2 regions of the Bradyrhizobium japonicum USDA 6 genome follow, and region 2 is predicted to be linked to the other one. Evidence: predicted binding sites of a transcription regulator. Region 2 holds the regulator's gene; the other holds the start of a gene.
The links. Region 2 encodes PhoB, which activates phosphate uptake and scavenging genes when phosphate is short. Its sites were predicted from a motif close to TGTCATNNANCTGTCAT; they were not measured.
Positions count from the first base shown of each region.

Region 1: the regulator PhoB is predicted to act here: its motif matches at 5,774-5,790, upstream of BJ6T_RS27740 (DUF47 domain-containing protein).

Region 1 covers NC_017249.1:5,839,745-5,848,918, forward strand. The annotation lists gene BJ6T_RS27710 (class I adenylate-forming enzyme family protein) at 1-285, opposite strand, end outside; gene BJ6T_RS27715 (NnrU family protein) at 363-947, opposite strand; gene BJ6T_RS27720 (UCP034077 family protein) at 1,112-1,690, opposite strand; gene BJ6T_RS27725 (peptide chain release factor 3) at 1,923-3,542, opposite strand; gene sugE (quaternary ammonium compound efflux SMR transporter SugE) at 3,700-4,014, shown strand; gene BJ6T_RS27735 (inorganic phosphate transporter) at 4,007-5,014, opposite strand; gene BJ6T_RS27740 (DUF47 domain-containing protein) at 5,087-5,731, opposite strand; gene BJ6T_RS27745 (branched-chain amino acid ABC transporter permease) at 5,888-6,856, opposite strand; gene BJ6T_RS27750 (branched-chain amino acid ABC transporter permease) at 6,858-7,721, opposite strand; gene BJ6T_RS27755 (ABC transporter substrate-binding protein) at 7,794-9,017, opposite strand; gene BJ6T_RS27760 (ABC transporter ATP-binding protein) at 9,065-9,174, opposite strand, start outside.
Region 2 covers NC_017249.1:1,202,107-1,211,280, forward strand. The annotation lists gene pstB (phosphate ABC transporter ATP-binding protein PstB) at 1-508, shown strand, start outside; gene phoU (phosphate signaling complex protein PhoU) at 520-1,236, shown strand; gene phoB (phosphate regulon transcriptional regulator PhoB) at 1,251-1,958, shown strand; gene BJ6T_RS05480 (GcrA family cell cycle regulator) at 2,066-2,578, opposite strand; gene BJ6T_RS05485 (aspartate aminotransferase family protein) at 3,035-4,243, shown strand; gene argF (ornithine carbamoyltransferase) at 4,243-5,166, shown strand; gene BJ6T_RS05495 (Hsp33 family molecular chaperone) at 5,422-6,429, shown strand; gene apaG (Co2+/Mg2+ efflux facilitator ApaG/CorD) at 6,597-6,989, opposite strand; gene BJ6T_RS05505 (OpgC domain-containing protein) at 7,169-8,434, shown strand; gene BJ6T_RS05510 (SGNH/GDSL hydrolase family protein) at 8,434-9,174, shown strand, end outside.

The DNA.
Region 1 (9,174 bases), 4.6 Mb from region 2:
CAGCGGAAATTCGATGCGATTGCCGAGCAGGATCGCGACACGATCGCCGCGCTGCAGGCCGAGCTTGCGAAAGCCCGCCGCGATCCGCGCGGCCTGCTCCACCGCCTGCCGCCAGCTCAACCGGACCTCGCCTGCGATCAACGCTTCGCCGTCCGGATTGCGGGCGCAAGCGTCCGCGATCATCGCCCACAGGCTCGCCGGCCGGTCGCTGAAGGCCGGCACCACCCGATCGCCAAAGCGCGCCTCGAAACGCATCGGAGGGATCTGAGATTGCGACCAGTCCATCGGAATGCCCTCGGCTCGTTGCTTTGTCACGTTCCGCGCATGACTGCGCGGAACAGTCTTGCGCTGATCGGCTGTCGTTAGATTCCCATGACGGGAACGCCGATCACAACCGGGTGGAATGCGAAAGCCAGCGCGAGATAGGCGACGACACCGACTGCAACGGCGATCAGATCATTGGTGACCCCACCCACCGGAATCGGCGGGCCGCCGCCATCGGTGCGATGCTTCAGCGAGATGCGGTCGTACACGGCCCAGCCCAGGAACGAGCCAAACAGGATGATGGAGCCGAGATCGCCGTTGGCGAGCAGATGCGCGGCCGCCCACAATTTGATGCCCGCCAGCATCGGATGCTTCAGCGTCGCATAGATGCGCCCGCGCAAGTAGGACGCCACCACCAGAATGACCGCGGGCAGCATCAGCGCGACTGCAATGTGCTTGAATGCGACCGGCGGCTCCCAAACCGGGATCATTCCGGCCGCGCGATAATGGGCGAAGCCCCAGATGATGAGCGCCAGTCCCGCAAGCGAGACCGCAGCATAAAGGATCTTGTAGGTCCCCTCGCCCAGCCTCGCGATCGCCTGCGCGCGCGCCTCGCGTTTCGTTGTGAAAACATGGGCCGCAAAAAACAGCATCAGCCCCAGGATCATGACCAGCAGACCCACGACATCCTCCCCTCAACCAGCGCCCCCGCACATGGCGTATCATCGATTGGGCGCGGGTCGCAACTCTCGGCCTCATGATCAGGCGTGAAGGCCCGGCTCTGCAACAGCGCTGCGTTCATCCTGCGAGACGCGCGCAAGCGCGGCCTCAGGATGCGGGGATAGAGCTATTTTCCAAGCTCGCGATTATCGACATAGCGGATCGCGATCGGCCGTCCGGCCAGAGCGCCGCCGAGGCCACTGGTGAATTTGAGCGGCAGGCAGGCTTTCAGCGATGAATTGATCGCGTTGAGATAGGTCGTTCGGGTATCGGCCGGAACGCCCGCGGTGGCATAGGTCAGCTGCGGCGGACCGATCATGCCACCCGCCTTGTTGAAGCTGAAGCGCACCGCCATCTGCATGCCCGCGCGCGCATTGTCCGGTGGTGGCGACCAGCAGGTGCGCAGCTCGGCAAAGAGATCGCCGATCGTATCGAGATCGTGATCCGGCTTCCGGTATTTGGCGCGATCAGCCTCCGCCGGCACGCTTTCGATCGTGAGCTGGAGATTCTGGCCGTAGGGGTAGTCGATCTCGGGAATGCAGGGGCCATGCTCGAGCGGGCTGCAATAGTACGGCGTGCAGGGCCGATAATCGAGCACGCTGCACGGCTCATGCGAAAACGGGATCGGATTGATCTGGCGGCGCTGCGCATCGGCGGCAACCGTCGATATCGCCAGCAGGAGAAAAACCAGGATGCCGCGCCACATGATGCGAGCTCACAATGCCACATGTACCAACGTGGCATCGACAACGAACGCGTCAAGCCTGTGGCTGTTCACATGCTCGCGTTTAGCTCCGGTGTCGTCGCCCGGCTCGACCGGGCGACCCAGTACTCCGAGACGGCGGCGATGGAATCGAGAGGCTGCGGCGTACTGGATTCCCCGCCTTCGCGGGGAGTGACAGCGGAGTGTGCCCACGCAGCAGCGCGCGGAGAGCGCTCTACCCCTTCTTCTTGACGTCCTTGACGTTCGTGAACTCGATGCCCTCGGCGCGCTCCCTGGCGTAGCCGAGATAGAACTCGTTTCTCGCCAGATATACGGGATCGCCGTCGACATCGTCGGCGATGCTCGAGGTGTTGCCGGCGATGAAGGTGTCGAGCTTCTTGCGGTCCTCCGACGAGACCCAGCGCGCGAGCTGGAACTCGCTGACCTCGAACTCGACCGGCAGCGAATATTCAGCCTCAAGCCGTGCCTTCAGCACGTCGAGCTGCAGCGCGCCGACCACGCCGACCAGCGCCGGTGCGCCGTCGCGCGGGCGGAACACTTGCACCACGCCCTCTTCGGACATCTGCTGAAGCGCTTCCTTCAGCTTCTTCGCCTTCATCGCGTCGGTGAGACGCACGCGGCGGACGATTTCCGGCGCGAAGCTCGGCACGCCGACGAAGGTGAAATCCTCGCCCTCGGTTAGCGTATCGCCGATACGCAACGTGCCGTGATTGGGAATGCCGACGACGTCGCCGGCGAAGGCCTCGTCCGCGACCGAACGGTCCTGCGCGAAGAAGAATTGCGGGCTCGACAACGGCATGCTCTTGCCGGTGCGCACCAGCTTGGCTTTCATGCCGCGGCTGAGCTTGCCGGAGCACAGGCGCGCAAAGGCGATGCGGTCGCGGTGGTTCGGATCCATGTTCGCCTGGATCTTGAACACGAAGGCGCTCATACGCGGATCGGTGGCCTCGACCTTGCGCTGGTCGCTCTCCTGCGCGCGCGGCTCGGGCGCGAACTTGCCGAGACCTTCCAGGAGGTCGCCGACGCCGAAATTGCGCAACGCGCTGCCGAAATAGACCGGCGTCAGATGGCCCTCGCGAAACGCGCCAAGCTCGAACGGTTTTGACGCTTCGGTGACGAGCTCGAGCTCGTCCTTCACCGCTCCGACGTCGAGGTTCGCATTGAGCTTGGCCAGCTCCGCGATCTCGATCTGCTGGGCCGCGCCGGTCTTGGCGCCACCGCCTTCGAGCAGGCGCACGCCGCCATTGGCGACGTCATAGGTGCCGAGGAAGTCGCGGCCGCGGCCGACCGGCCAGGTCATCGGCGTGGTGTCGAGCGCCAGCGTCTTCTCGATCTCGTCGAGCAGCTCGAAGACGTCGCGGCTCTCGCGGTCCATCTTGTTGATGAAGGTGATGATCGGGATATCCCGAAGACGACAAACCTCGAACAGCTTTCGGGTGCGCGCCTCGATGCCCTTGGCAGCGTCGATCACCATGACAGCGGAGTCGACCGCCGTGAGCGTACGGTAGGTGTCCTCCGAAAAGTCCTCATGGCCCGGCGTGTCCAGCAGATTGAACACAAGCCCCTCGAACTCGAAGGTCATGACCGAGGTCACGACCGAGATGCCGCGCTCGCGCTCGATCTTCATCCAGTCCGAACGCGTGTTGCGCCGCTCGCCCTTGGCCTTGACCTGGCCGGCGAGATTGATGGCACCGCCGAACAGCAGCAGCTTCTCGGTCAGCGTGGTCTTGCCCGCGTCCGGGTGGGAGATGATCGCGAAGGTGCGCCGCCGCGCCACCTCGGTGGCAAGCGGGGAACGGGCCGGCGAGTCGGCTGATATGGCGATGTCGGACATGGCGGGAGCGTTTGGCAGGGAAAATGGGCCTGATCAAGCCTCATGTGGTGATTGCGGAGCCCTTCGGCCAGCCCCATATCCGCTCCTGGGGAGGACGGCCTCTCCCTCATCAGCATATTTGCCGCGGGGACGACCCTGCCTTGAATGGAGGGTCGTTATGGCCTGGAGCATCCTGTTCGTCGCCGGTCTTCTCGAGATTACCTGGGCGATCGGCCTGAAATACACCGAGGGTTTTACCAAGCTTGTTCCGTCCGTCATCACGCTCGCGGCGATGGCCGGCAGTGTCATCCTGCTCGGTTTAGCCCTCAAATCGCTGCCCGTCGGAACCGCCTACGCGGTCTGGACCGGCATCGGCGCGGTCGGTACCGCCGCGCTTGGCATCATTCTGTTCGGCGAGCCGGCCACCGCCTTCCGCCTCGCCAGCATTGGGCTGATCGTCGCCGGCATCGCCGGGCTGAAATTCGTCACCTGACGAAAATCTGGACCGCCCACCAGGTCAGCGCCGCGACGATGGCCGAGGCCGGGATCGTGATCACCCAGGCATAGACGATCGAGCTCGCGACGTTCCAGCGCACCGCCGAGACGCGGCGGGCCGCGCCAACGCCGACGATCGCGCCGGTGATGGTGTGGGTGGTCGAGACGGGAACGCCGAGGAAGGTCGCCATGAACAGGGTCGCGGCGCCGCCGGTCTCAGCGCAAAAGCCCTGCATCGGCGTCAGCTTGGTGATGCGCAGGCCCATGGTGCGGACGATGCGCCAGCCGCCCATCAGCGTGCCCAGCGCCATCGCGGCCTGGCAGGACAGCACCACCCAGAACGGCACCGAGAATTCGCCGCCGAGATGCCCTTGCGAATACAGCAGCACGGCGATGATGCCCATGGTCTTCTGGGCGTCATTGCCGCCGTGGCCCAGCGAATAAAGCGAGGCGGAGGCGAATTGCAGGATACGGAAGGCGCGATCGACCGCGAACGGCGTCGAGCGCACCGAGAGCCAGGACACGATCGCGACCAGCATCATCGCGAGCAGGAAGCCGACCAGCGGCGACAACACGATCGCCAGCACCGCCTTGGACAGGCCGCTCCACACCGCCGCCGAAATCCCGGCCTTGGCCATGCCGCCGCCGACGAGACCGCCGATCAGCGCATGCGAGGAGGAGGATGGGATGCCGAGCCCCCAGGTCACCAGGTTCCAGACGATCGCGCCGACGAGCGCCGCGAAGATCACCTGCGCGTCGACCACCGCGGGATCGATGATGCCGGTGCCGATGGTCTGGGCAACATGCAGCCCGAACACCATGAAGGCGATGAAATTGAAGAACGCGGCCCACAACACCGCGAATTGCGGCCGCAGCACGCGGGTCGAAACGATGGTCGCGATCGAATTGGCGGCGTCGTGCAGACCGTTCAGGAAGTCGAACAGCAGCGCGACGGCGATCAAGCCGACGAGGACAGGAAGTCCGAGCGCAGCATCCACGGCGCGACCCCTGCCCTAAGCTTTGCGCATGATCTGAGCGGAAAACCGCTGCACACTTTTCCGGATCATGCGCTAAACCTGCTCGATGACGATGCTGTTGATCTCGTTCGCGACGTCGTCGAAACGGTCGGCCACCTTTTCGAGATGGTCATAGATCTCGACGCCGACGATGAAATCCATCGCGCTGCCATCACGGTGCTTGAGAAACAGCTCCTTCAGCCCGATGTCATGGAGATCGTCGACCCGGCCCTCCAGCTTGCCCAGCTCTTCCGTGATCGCGGTCAGCATCGCGACGTTCGGACCGATCGACTGCATCAGCGGCAACGCGCGCCCCACGAGATTGGCGCATTCGATCAGGAGCCCGCCAATCTCCCGCATCGGCGGCTCGAAGGTGCGGACCTCGAACAGCATCACGGCCTTGGCCGTCTGCTGCATCTGGTCGATGGCATCGTCCATCGAGGTGATCAGGTTCTTGATGTCGCCGCGGTCGAACGGCGTGATGAAGGTGCGGCGCACCGCCGTCAGCACCTCACGGGTGATGTTGTCGGCGTCGTTCTCGAACTGGTTGACGCGCTGGCAGTAGACCGGCGTCTCCTCGCCTCCGTTGAGCATGCCCTGGAGCGCGATCGAGCCCTGGATCACGGTCTGTGCATGGCGGTCGAACAGGTCGAAGAACCGTTCTTCCTTGGGAAGGAAAGCGCGAAACCATCGCATCATGGGGATAGGCTACCGGTTGGAAATGGCCCGGCCCGAACTGGCCGTCACAAAACTGTCATAGACCATTTCCGCTCCGCGCGCGTGTCATCTCACGCCCGCGGAGTCGGATCATCCACCGGATTCGCGCATCAATGAAATTGGCGCGATATCAATGATTTAGAGCGATCGCCGCAAGTAATGGGCGATTTCGCCGATGACGCCGCGACGGAAGGTGAGCACGCAGATCACGAAGATCGAGCCCTGGATCACCGTCACCCACTGGCCGAAGCCGGCCAGATATTGCTGCATGGCGATGATCGCGAAGGCGCCGACCACGGGACCGAAAATGGTGCCAAGACCGCCGACCAGCGTCATCAGCACGACCTCGCCCGACATCGACCAGTGCACATCGGTGAGCGAGGCGTTCTGCGCCACGAACACTTTCAGCGAACCGGCAAAGCCGGCCAGCGTGCCCGACAGGACGAACGCCAGGAACTTGTACTGGTCGGTCCGGTAACCGAGCGAGATCGCGCGCGGCTCGTTCTCGCGGATCGCCTTCAGCACCTCGCCGAACGGCGAGTTGATGATGCGGTAGATCAGCAGGAAGCCGGCGAGGAAGCCGACCAGCACGACATAATAAAGCACCGTCGGCTTCGAGAGATCGAACACGCCGAACATGCGCCCCTGCGGAATGCCCTGGATGCCGTCCTCACCATGGGTGAACGGCGCCTGGAGGTAGATGAAGTAAAGCAGCTGCGACAGCGCCAGCGTGATCATCGAGAAGTAGATGCCCTGGCGGCGGATCGAGATGTAGCCGGTGATGAGCGAGAGGCCGAAAGCCGCGACGATACCGACGAGGATGCCGAGCTCCGGCGGCAGCGCCCACACCTTCAGCGCATGCGCGCTGCAATAGCCCGCCGTGCCGAGGAACATCGCGTGGCCGAACGACAGCAAGCCGCCATAGCCGATCAGGAGGTTGAAAGCACAGGCAAGCAGCGCGAAGCACAGCGCCTGCATCACGAAGAACGGGTAGATGCCGCTGAATGGCACTGCGGCCAGCAGCAGTGCCATCACGACGAATACGATCATCTCGTCTCGAATGGCGCGCGGGGTCACCGGCAGCGTGTCGTCCGTCAAGGCTGTCATATCAGGCCGCCCTTCCCGTCAATCCCGTTGGCTTCACCAAGAGCACCAGCACCATCAGCACGAACACGACGGTGTTGGAGGCCTCGGGGTAGAAATACTTGGTCAGGCCCTCGATCACACCGAGCGCAAAGCCGGTGATGATGGAGCCCATGATCGATCCCATGCCGCCGATCACGACCACCGCGAACACGACGATGATGAGGTCGGCGCCCATCAACGGCCGCACTTGGTTGATCGGTGCCGAGAGCACGCCGGCAAGCGCGGCAAGGCCGACGCCGAGACCGTAGGTCAGCGTGATCATGCGCGGCACGTTGATGCCGAAGGCGCGGACCAGTGTCGGATTCTCAGTGGCGGCGCGCAGGTAGGCACCGAGCCGGGTCTTCTCGATCAGGAACCAGGTGGCGATACATACCACCAGCGAGAAGATGACGACCCAGCCGCGATAGATCGGCAGGAACATGAAGCCGAGATTCATGCCGCCCTTGAGCTGGTCCGGAATGGCGTAAGGCAGACCGGAGGAGCCGAAATAGTTCTGGAACACGCCCTGCACGATCAGCGCGATGCCGAAGGTCAGGAGCAGACCGTAGAGGTGGTCGAGGCCCGTCAGCCATTGCAGCATGGTCCGTTCCAGGATCATGCCGAAGATGCCGACGATTACAGGCGCCAATAGTAGCGCCCACCAGTAATTGATGCCGCCGAGATTCAGCAGGAAATAGGCGACGAACGCGCCCATCATGTAGAGCGCGCCGTGCGCGAAATTGATGATGTTGAGCATGCCGAAGATCACGGCAAGCCCGAGACTGAGCAGCGCGTAGAACGAGCCGTTGATCAATCCCACCAGTAGCTGAGCGTAAAGAGCCTGCATCGATCCCGCACCCGGTCCCTTCGGCGTTGCCTGAGAGTCGCCCGCAGGCCTGATGGCCTGCGGGCGGTTATCTTACTTCTTCAAGAGCGCGCACTTGCTTTCGGACAGCGGCGTGAAAGCCTGGTCGCCCGGCACGGTGCCGACCAGCTTGTAGAAGTCCCACGGCCCCTTGGACTCCGATGGCTTCTTCACCTCGAACAGGTAGGCGCTGTGGATGGTCCGGCCGTTCGGCTGGATCTCGCCCTTGCCGAACAGATCGTCCTCGGTCGGAATCGACTTCATCTTCTCGACGACCTTGACGCCGTCATGGGGATTGCCGCCGAGCATTTCCAGCGTCTTGAGATAGTGACGTACGCCCGCATAGACGCCGGCCTGCACCATGGTGGGCGGGGCATTGTTCTTCATCTTCGCGGCGAAGCGCTTGGAGAACGCCCGGGTCTGGTCGTTCATGTCCCAGTAGAAGGTCTCGGTGAAGTTGAGGCCCTGCGCGGTCTCAAGCCCGATCGCCTTGACGTCGGTGAGGAACAGCAGCAACGCCGCAAGCTTCTGGCCGCCCTTGACGATGCCGAACTCGGCCGCCTGCTTGATCGAGTTGGTGGTGTCGCCGCCGGCGTTGGCGAGGCCGATGATCTTGGCCTTGGAGGCTTGGGCCTGCAGCAGGAACGAGGAGAAGTCCGGCGTGTTGAGCGGATGCTTGACGCCGCCGACGACCTTGCCGCCGTTGGCGGTGACCACGGCCGTGGTGTCGCGCTCGAGCGCCGCACCGAAGGCGTAGTCCGCGGTCAGGAAGAACCAGCTGTCGCCACCGGCCTTCACCAGCGCCTGCCCCGTGGTGTGGGCCAGCATGTAGGTGTCGTAGGTCCAGTGCACCGTGTTGGGCGAGCACTGCGCGTTGGTGAGATCCGAGGTCGCGGCGCCCGAATTGATGTAGACGCCGTTCTTTTCCTTGATGACGTTGTTGACGGCGAGCGCCACGCCGGAGTTCGGCACGTCGACGATGATGTCGACCTTGTCGACGTCGAACCACTGCCGCGCGATCGCGGTGCCGATGTCGGGCTTGTTCTGGTGATCGCCGGAGATGATGTCGATCTTCCAGCCCTTCGCGGCGAGGCCGGAATCTTCCACGGCCATCTGGGCGGCGAGCGTCGAGCCGGGACCGCCGAGGTCGGCATAGAGGCCGGACTGATCGGACAGCGCGCCGATCTTGACGGTCTTGTCCTGCGCGAAGGCTACGCCGGCGGTGGTCACGGCCAGCGCCGTGCCGAGCAGAAACGACGCAATCGACTTTGTCTTCATGCTACTTCCCTTGTGAATTTTCTGTTGGCCGTTTGAGCTTGGCCGTTCTAGACGCCGAGATAGGTGTGGAGCTTGTCCATGTTGGCGGCAAGCTCCGAATTGGAAAATCCGTCAATGATCTTGCCATGCTCGACCACGTAATAGCGGTCGGCGACGG
Region 2 (9,174 bases):
GCGCGCCCGCGTCGGCATGGTGTTCCAGAAGCCGACGCCGTTCCCGATGACGATCTACGAGAACATCGCCTTCGGCATCCGTCTCTATGAGAAGATCTCGAAGTCCGAGATGGACGACCGCGTCGAAAAGGCGCTGCGCGGTGGCGCGCTGTGGAACGAGGTCAAGGACAAGCTCAACGCCTCCGGCCTGTCGCTCTCCGGCGGCCAGCAGCAGCGCCTCTGCATCGCCCGCACGGTCGCGGTGCGGCCCGAGGTGATCCTGTTCGACGAGCCCTGCTCGGCGCTCGACCCGATCTCGACCGCCAAGGTCGAGGAGCTGATCCAGGAGCTGTCCGAGAACTACACGATCGCGATCGTCACCCACAACATGCAGCAGGCGGCGCGCGTCTCCGACAAGACCGCCTTCATGTATCTCGGCGAGCTGATCGAGTTCGACGACACCAGCAAGATCTTCACGTCGCCGACCGACCGGCGCACGCAGGATTACATCACCGGCCGGTTCGGCTGAGGAGACGGAACATGGGTTCTGAACATACCGCAAAGGCCTTCGACACCGACCTCCAGGAGCTCACGCGCCTGGTCGCCGAGATGGGAGGCATCGCCGAGCGCATGATCGTCGATTCCGTCGACGCGCTGATCCGCCGCGACGTCGCGCTCGGCCAGCGCGTCGTCACCATCGACGCCGATCTCGACGCGCTTCAGAAGAAGATCGAGGAGCGCGCCGTGCTCACCATCGCGCGCCGCCAGCCGATGGCGGTCGATCTGCGCGAGATCGTCGGCGCCATGCGCGTCGCGACCGATCTCGAGCGGATCGGCGACCTCGCCAAGAACATGGGCAAGCGCGTCGCGGCGCTGGAGACGGATTTCCATCCGCTCAAGCTGTTCCGCGGCCTGGAGCACATGACCGATCTCGTGCAGCAGCAGGTCAAGTCGGTGCTGGATGCCTATGCCGCGCACGATCTACCGGCGGCGATGGCGGTGTGGAAGGGCGACGAGGAAGTCGACGCCATCTGCACCTCGCTGTTCCGCGAGCTGCTCACCTACATGATGGAGGATCCGCGCAACATCTCGTTCTGCATCCACCTGATGTTCTGCGCCAAGAACATTGAGCGCATCGGTGACCACGCCACCAACATTGCCGAGACCGTGTTCTACATGATCGAGGGCCAGGCGATCACCGACAAGCGGCCGAAGGGCGACATGACGACCTTCGCCACGACGGTCCCGAACACTTAAGGAGCGACGACACCATGGGCGCACGCATTATGGTGGTTGAGGACGAGGAAGCTCTCACCGAGCTTCTCCGCTACAACCTCGAAGGCGACGGCTATGACGTCGAGACGGTGATGCGCGGCGACGACGCCGACACCCGCCTCAAGGAGCACATCCCCGATTTGATCGTGCTCGACTGGATGCTGCCGGGCCTCTCCGGCATCGAGCTGTGCCGGCGGCTGCGCACCCGGCCCGAGACCAAGCAGCTTCCGATCATCATGCTCACCGCGCGCGGCGAGGAGAGTGAGCGGGTGCGGGGTCTTGCGACCGGCGCCGACGACTACATCGTCAAGCCGTTCTCGGTGCCGGAGCTGCTGGCACGCGTGAAGGGCCTGCTCAGGCGCGCCAGCCCGGAGCGGCTCGCCACCGTGCTCGCCTATGGCGACATCGAACTCGACCGCGACAAGCGCCGCGTGGCGCGTTCGGGCCGGCCGATCGATCTCGGCCCGACCGAATATCGCCTGCTGGAGTTCTTTCTGGAGCATCCCGGCCGCGTGTTCTCGCGCGAGCAGCTGCTCGACAGCGTCTGGGGCCGTGACATCTACATCGACGAGCGCACCGTCGACGTCCATATCGGCCGCCTGCGCAAGCTGCTCAATCTCGGTCGCGAGCAGGACCCGATCCGCACCGTCCGCGGCGCGGGCTACGCACTGGACGATCGCTTTGCGAAGGCGGAGCAGGCGTAAGGTCCGCTGCAAGCCGGCAAACAAAAAGCGCGCCACCCGGCGCGCTTTTTTTCTTGCTCGATCGTCCCGGCTCTGTGCCGGGACAAGGTTGTCTGCTGGAGCTGTACTCAGCGCGGACCCGGCTTCGCCGGTGCACGCCGGCGATCCGCCGCGGGCTGATACGCCACGCGCGAGTGCTGGGCGCAGTAGGGCAGGCCGGAGAGCGCCTTGCCGCCGCAGAAGAAGAAATCCGGGCTCGAGGGGTCGCCGACCGGCCAGTGGCAGGTGGCCTCGTTCAGCTCCAGCAGAGACAGCCGCTGGCTCATCGGCACGACGTTGTCGTAGGTGACCGGTTCGGCCTCGACCTCGACTTCGAAGGCTTGCGCCAGCGCGGTGTTGCCGCGTGCGATCGGGCGGGTCACCCGCATCATGTGCTGGGCGGGGCGCGCCTTGCGCGGCCGCGGCGCTGCCGATGAAGGGCTCTTGGCGCGGCCCGACAGGCCGAGCCGGTGCACTTTGCCGATTACGGCATTGCGGGTCACATTGCCGAGTTCAGCGGCGATCTGGCTGGCCGAAAGTCCGGCCTCCCAGAGCTTTTTCAGCTGCTCGACGCGATCATCCGACCAGGTCAAAACGGTCATTGCACCCTTTCCTTCGCCGGCGCCTGCCATCCTGGCGGCCGCACGGCGAATGCCTAAGCCTCGAAAAACCCGTGCCGCCAGAATCCCTTAAGGCTCGCCGGGCGCGCCAGATGCGCCCGAACGCTTACGCCGGTACATGAGGACTCTTGGGATCAGAACTGCTGCACGAGATGTCGTATCTGACAAGCCAAACGCTACAATATGGCGTGACTCACGCGCAAGAGTCCGCCGACTCGCTTCCACATGTTCCGTGGCGGAAATACGCAAAATCGCCACCGCAAGACTACGGATTCTGGGTTTCGCGAGGCTTTCCGGGCGGCATTGACACCGGTTTCATCAGGCATAAGATAGTCACACGTGCCGCCCTTAAAAGGCGGCACGTTTCGTTTTCCGGGCCGGTCGATGGTGCGTTGCGCAATGCACGCTCACGCCGTCCGCAACATTCAAGTGATCGTCATGACTAACAGCGCAGCGCCGCATTTGCTCCCCGTTTTCGCCAGGTCCGACCTCGGTTTCGAGCGCGGTGAAGGCTGCTGGCTGATTGCGACCAATGGCGATCGCTATCTCGATTTCACCTCGGGCGTGGCGGTGAATGCGCTCGGCCATGCTCATCCTGCGTTGGTCAAGGCGTTGCAGGAGCAGGCCACCAAACTCTGGCACATGTCGAACCTGTTCCAGAGCCCGGACGGCGAGAAGCTTGCCGCGCGTCTGTGCGATGAAAGCTTCGCGGACTTCGTGTTCTTCTGCAATTCCGGCGCTGAAGCGCTGGAAGGTGTGATCAAGCTGGTCCGCCATCATCACTTCTCCAAGGGGCATCCGGAGCGTTACCGCATCATCACCTTCGAAGGCGCCTTCCACGGCCGCACGCTGGCAACGCTCGCCGCGACCGGTTCGGCAAAATATCTCGAAGGGTTCGGCCCGCCGATGGACGGCTTCGACCAGGTCCCGCATGGCGATATCGAAGCCGTCAAGAAGGCGATCGGTCCGCAGACCGCCGGCATCCTGATCGAGCCGATCCAGGGCGAGGGCGGCGTACGTTCGGCAACGCCCGCCTTCCTGAGGGCGTTGCGCCAGCTCTGCGACGAGAAGGGCCTGCTGCTCGCGTTCGACGAGGTGCAGACCGGCATGGGCCGCACCGGCGATCTGTTCGCGCATCGCCGCACCGGCGTCACGCCTGACGTGATGTCGCTGGCCAAAGCGCTCGGTGGCGGCTTCCCGATCGGCGCGGTGCTGGCGACCGCGGACGCGGCTGCGGGCATGGGGCCCGGCTCGCACGGCTCGACCTTCGGCGGCAATCCGCTCGCGATCTCGGCTGCCAACGCCGTGCTCGACGTCATGCTCAAGCCCGGCTTCTTCGACCACGTGCAGAAGATGTCGCTGCTGCTCAAGCAGAAGCTCGCCTCCGTGATCGATCGTTATCCCGACATCGTCAGCGAAGTGCGTGGCGAAGGCCTTCTGATCGGCATCAAGGCCGTGGTGCCGTCAGGCGATCTCGGCGCGGCATTGCGCAACGAAAAATTGCTCACGGTCGGCGCCGGCGACAATGTCGTGCGCTTCCTGCCGCCCTTGATCGTCACCGAAGCCGAGATCGAGGACAGCGTCGGGCGGCTCGAGCGCGCCTGCGCCGCGATCTCGTCCAGTCAGACCAAGCGGGCGGCAAGCTGATGAGCAAGTCTCCGAAGCACTTTCTGGATATCAACGAGCTCCCGTTGTCGGAGCTCAAGAGCATGCTCGCGGCCTCCTCCGCCATGAAGGCAAAGCAGAAAGCGCACCAGCCGGTGAAGCCGCTGGAAGGCAAGACGCTGGCGATGATCTTCGAGCGTCCGTCCACGCGCACCCGCGTTTCGTTCGACGTCGCCATGCGCCAGCTCGGTGGCGAGCCGATCATGCTGACCGGCGCCGAGATGCAGCTCGGCCGCGGCGAGACCATCGCCGACACAGCGCGCGTGCTGTCGCGCTATGTCGACGCCATCATGATCCGCATCCTCAATCACGAGGCCCTGCTGGAGCTGGCGGAATATGCGACGGTGCCCGTCATCAACGGCCTGACACGGCGCTCGCATCCTTGCCAGGTGATGGCCGACCTCATGACCTACGAAGAGCATCGCGGCCCGATCGAGGGCAGGACGGTGGCCTGGACCGGCGACGACAACAATGTGCTGGCGTCCTGGGCGCATGCCGCCGAGCGTTTCAAGTTCAAGCTCAATGTCGCGACGCCGCCGGAGCTCGCGCCGAAAAAGGTGATGCGGGACTTCATCAAGGCTACCGGCGCGCCGATCGTGCTCGGCACCGATCCCGAGGCCGCCGTGAAGGGGGCCGACTGCGTCGTCACCGACACCTGGGTGTCGATGGGCGACAAGGAAGGCGAGCACCGTCACAACGTGCTCAAGCCCTATCAGGTCAATTCGAAGCTGATGTCGCTGGCCAAGCCCGATGCGCTGTTCATGCATTGCCTGCCCGCCCATCGCGGCGAGGAAGTCACCGACGAAGTGATCGACGGCCCGCAATCGGTCGTGTTCGACGAGGCCGAAAACCGCCTGCATGCGCAGAAGGGCATTCTGGCCTGGTGCTTTGACGCGGTGAAGTAATCTCACTTGTAGCCCGGATGGAGCCGGCGAAATCCGGGTTTGTGTCCGCAGTTGGAGTGGTCCCGGATTGCGCTGCGCTCCATCCGGGCTACGCGGGCTATCGCGTAATCCTGTGGCTATGGGTCCCGTATCAGCGCTTTGCGCGCCCCGGGACGACATCGAATTTGCAGGATCCTGTGCGATCATAGGTGCATCCGGAACACGCGCCCCTTGAGCCCTCTTCCATTTTCCTCCATCGACCCCAGATAAAGCGCCATGGTTTCCCAATCCCCTGACATGAATACCGGGCCTGAAGGCCCGGTTCGCGCACCATCAGCGGTTCCCATCGATGACGCTGTGCTGCCTTACGAGGTGGACGCACTCGACGTGCGCGGCCGCCTGGTGCGGCTCGGTCCCGCGCTCGACGAGATCCTGACCAAGCACGATTATCCCGCTGCCGTGGGCAAGCTGCTCGGCGAGGCCATCGTGCTGACGACGCTGCTCGGCTCGGCGCTGAAGTTCGAGGGCCGCTTCATCCTCCAGGCCCAGACCGACGGTCCGGTGTCGTTCCTGGTCGTCGACTACATGGCGCCGGATCGCCTGCGCGCCTATGCGCGCTACGATGCCGAGCGCCTCGGCGAGACAAAAGATTCCGGCACGCTCCTCGGCAACGGTCATCTCGCCATGACCATCGACCAGGGTCCCGACATGAGCCGCTACCAGGGTCTGGTCGCGCTCAACGGCGGCGGCCTGGAAGATGCCGCCCACGAATATTTCCTGCGCTCCGAGCAGATCCCGACGCGCGTGCGTCTCGCGGTCGGCGAGGAGTGGCGCTCGAACGACGGCGGCAAGCATCGCTGGCGCGCCGGCGGCATGCTGATGCAGTTCCTGCCGAAGGCGCCCGAGCGCGCGCGGCAGGCCGATTTGCATCCCGGCGATGCGCCCGAAGGCGCGGAGGTGCATGCTGTCGCCGAAGACGACGCCTGGGTCGAGGCGCGTTCGCTGGTCGAGACCGTCGAGGACGTCGAGCTGATCGACCCCGAACTCTCCGGCGAGCGGCTGCTGTTCCGCCTGTTCCACGAGCGCGGCGTGCGTGTGTTCAATCCGCTGGTGCTGAAGGCGCAATGCTCCTGCTCGCGCGACGCGGTTGGTGCGATGCTGAAGAGCTTCTCGCCCGACGACCGCGCTGCCATGGTCAAGGACGACAAGGTCGTCGTGACCTGCGAGTTCTGCTCGTCGGTGTACCAGTTCACGCCGCACGAGGCGGGCGTGGAAGACGCGTAGGGGTCGCATCCTCCGTCATTGCGCGCCACACACTTGGTATCCTCGCCCGACTTGATCTGGCGATCCAGTCGTAGGGTGGGCAAAGCGCAGCGTGTCCACCATCTTATGCGTCGCGCTCGGAATGGTGGGCACGGCGCTTTGCGCCTTTGCCCACCCACGGCGCCGCGCTAGTTCAACACCCGCTTGTTGTCCGGGCTGTCCAGCGAGAACGTCGGTACGTCGATCTCGAAGCGTTCGCCGCTTTCGCTGACCATCTGGTAGCGGCCGGTCATGAAGCCCGAGGCGGTCGCGAGCGGCACGCCGGAGGTGTATTCGAAGCGCTCGCCGGGAGCCAGGGTCGGCTGCTCGCCGACGACGCCCTCGCCCCTGACCTCCTGCTGGCGGCCGGTGGCATCGGTGATGATCCAGTGCCGCGTCTTCAGCTGCACAGTTTCGTCGCCGGAATTGGTGATGACGATGGTGTAGGACCAGAAATAGCGGGAGCGGTCGGCCGACGACTGCTCCGGAACAAAGTTCGGCTCGACGGTCACTTCGATTTGGCGGGTCACGGCGCGATACATGGCTGCCATCATAACGAAAACCCGGCCGGGAACCAACGCCCGCAGGCGGTTTTGGCGACATCGTGCCGCCAGAATTGCCGAGGAAGTAGACCCAATGTGATCCGGCCGCTTTGCGAGACGACGGCCGGACCTGTACACTCCTTGATACGTCGCGATTTGCGGAAGGGTTTCGGGCCCCGATGACCATTGCCGACCAAGTGACGGGATCGACGATCGCGGGAACCGGCAAGCCTGCGGAGGCCAGACCTGCGGAGGCGAAGCCGTGCTCCGCCGCGCCGGCCATCACGCTGCCCGCCATCGGCGAGCGCGAGCTCCGGCTCGACCTGTTCCGCGGACTCGCGCTGTGGCTGATCTTCGTCGACCATCTGCCGCCGAGCCTTTTGACCTGGTTCACGATCCGCAATTACGGCTTCAGCGACGCCACCGAGATCTTCATCTTCATCTCCGGCTACACTGCGGCGTTCGTCTACGGTCGTGCCATGCTCGAAAGCGGCTTCGTCGTCGCCACCGCGCGCATCCTGCGGCGCGTCTGGCAGATCTATGTCGCGCACGTCTTTCTGTTCACGATCTTCCTCGCCGAAATCTCCTACGTTGCGACCAGGTTCGAGAACCCGCTCTACACCGAAGAGATGGGCATCATGGATTTCCTCAAGCAGCCCGATGTCACGATCGTGCAGGCGCTGCTGCTGCGTTTTCGTCCGGTCAACATGGACGTGCTGCCGCTCTACATCGTGCTGATGCTGGCGCTGCCCTTGATCTTGTGGCTGATGAAATGGCGGCCCGACGTGACGCTCGGTCTCTCGGTCGTGCTCTACGAAGTGACCTGGGAATACGACCTCTATCTGTCGGCCTATCCGAACGGCTTCTGGGCGTTCAATCCCTTCGCCTGGCAATTGCTTTTCGTATTCGGTGCATGGTGTGCGCTCGGAGGTGCGCGACGGATGTCGCGCATCCTGGCGTCCCGCGTCACGATGTGGATATCGATCGCCTATCTGGTCGCGGCGTTCTACGTGACGCTGACCTGGTATGTGCCGCAGCTCTCCCACTTCATGCCGAGGCGGCTCGAGCAGTGGATGTATCCGATCGACAAGGCCGATCTCGACGTGCTGCGCTTCACGCATTTCCTGGCGTTCGCCGCACTCACCGTTCGCTTCCTGCCCCGGGAATGGCCGGGCCTGAAATCGCCTTGGCTGCGGCCGCTGATCCTCTGCGGCCAGCATTCCCTGGAGATCTTTTGTCTCGGCGTCTTCCTCGCCTTCGCCGGCCATTTCATCCTGGCCGAAGTCTCCGGCGGCGCAGCCATGCATGCGCTGATTAGTCTCTCCGGAATCCTGATCATGTGGGGCGTGGCCTGGGTGATTTCGTGGTACAAGCGCGTGGCTGACAAGAGCGGTGCGAAAACCAAAAACGCCGTCGGCAACGCCGATCTGGCGGGAGGGGGCTGATGAAGGCGAAGGTTCTCCTGAGCCTGGTCCTGCTGTGCGGCAACCTCGCCGCGCCCCTGGCGCGCGCGGGCGATGCCGTGCAGGCTGCTCCGGCCGCGCCCCCGGCCTGCGAATTGCCATCCTATCTACTCACCACTGACAGCCAGCTTCCGAGGGTCGCCGATGCCATCAAGGCCGGCAAACCGCTCGAAATCCTGGTCATCGGCAGCCGTTCGACCACGATTCCGGCTTCGGAGGACAGCTCCTATCCGGCGCGCATGCAGGCCATCCTGCAGGACAGGCTGCTGCCGTCGGAGACCGTGCACGTCTCCGTAGAAATACAGAGCAAGAAGACGGCCGAGGAGGCGGCCGCCACCTTCGTTAAGCTGATGGAAGCAAAAAGGCCTACTTTGGTCATCTGGCAGACCGGGACTGTGGATGCTATCCGAGCGATTGATCCCGATGATTTTCGCGGGGCGGTGACCGAAGGGGTTTCCGCGTTGCAAAAAGCAGGGGCTGACGTCGTGTTGATGAACTTGCAGTACAGCCCGCGTACCGAAACCATGATCTCGGTGCCGCCCTATCTCGACAATATGCGGGTGGTGGCGCAGGAGCATGACATCCCGCTGTTCGACCGTTTCGCGATCATGCGGCAGTGGAACGATCAGGGTCAGTTCGACCTGTTCAGCCCGTCCCGCGGGCCAGAGCTGGCGAAACAGGTCCATGATTGCCTTGGCCGGGCGTTGGCACAGTTCGTGATC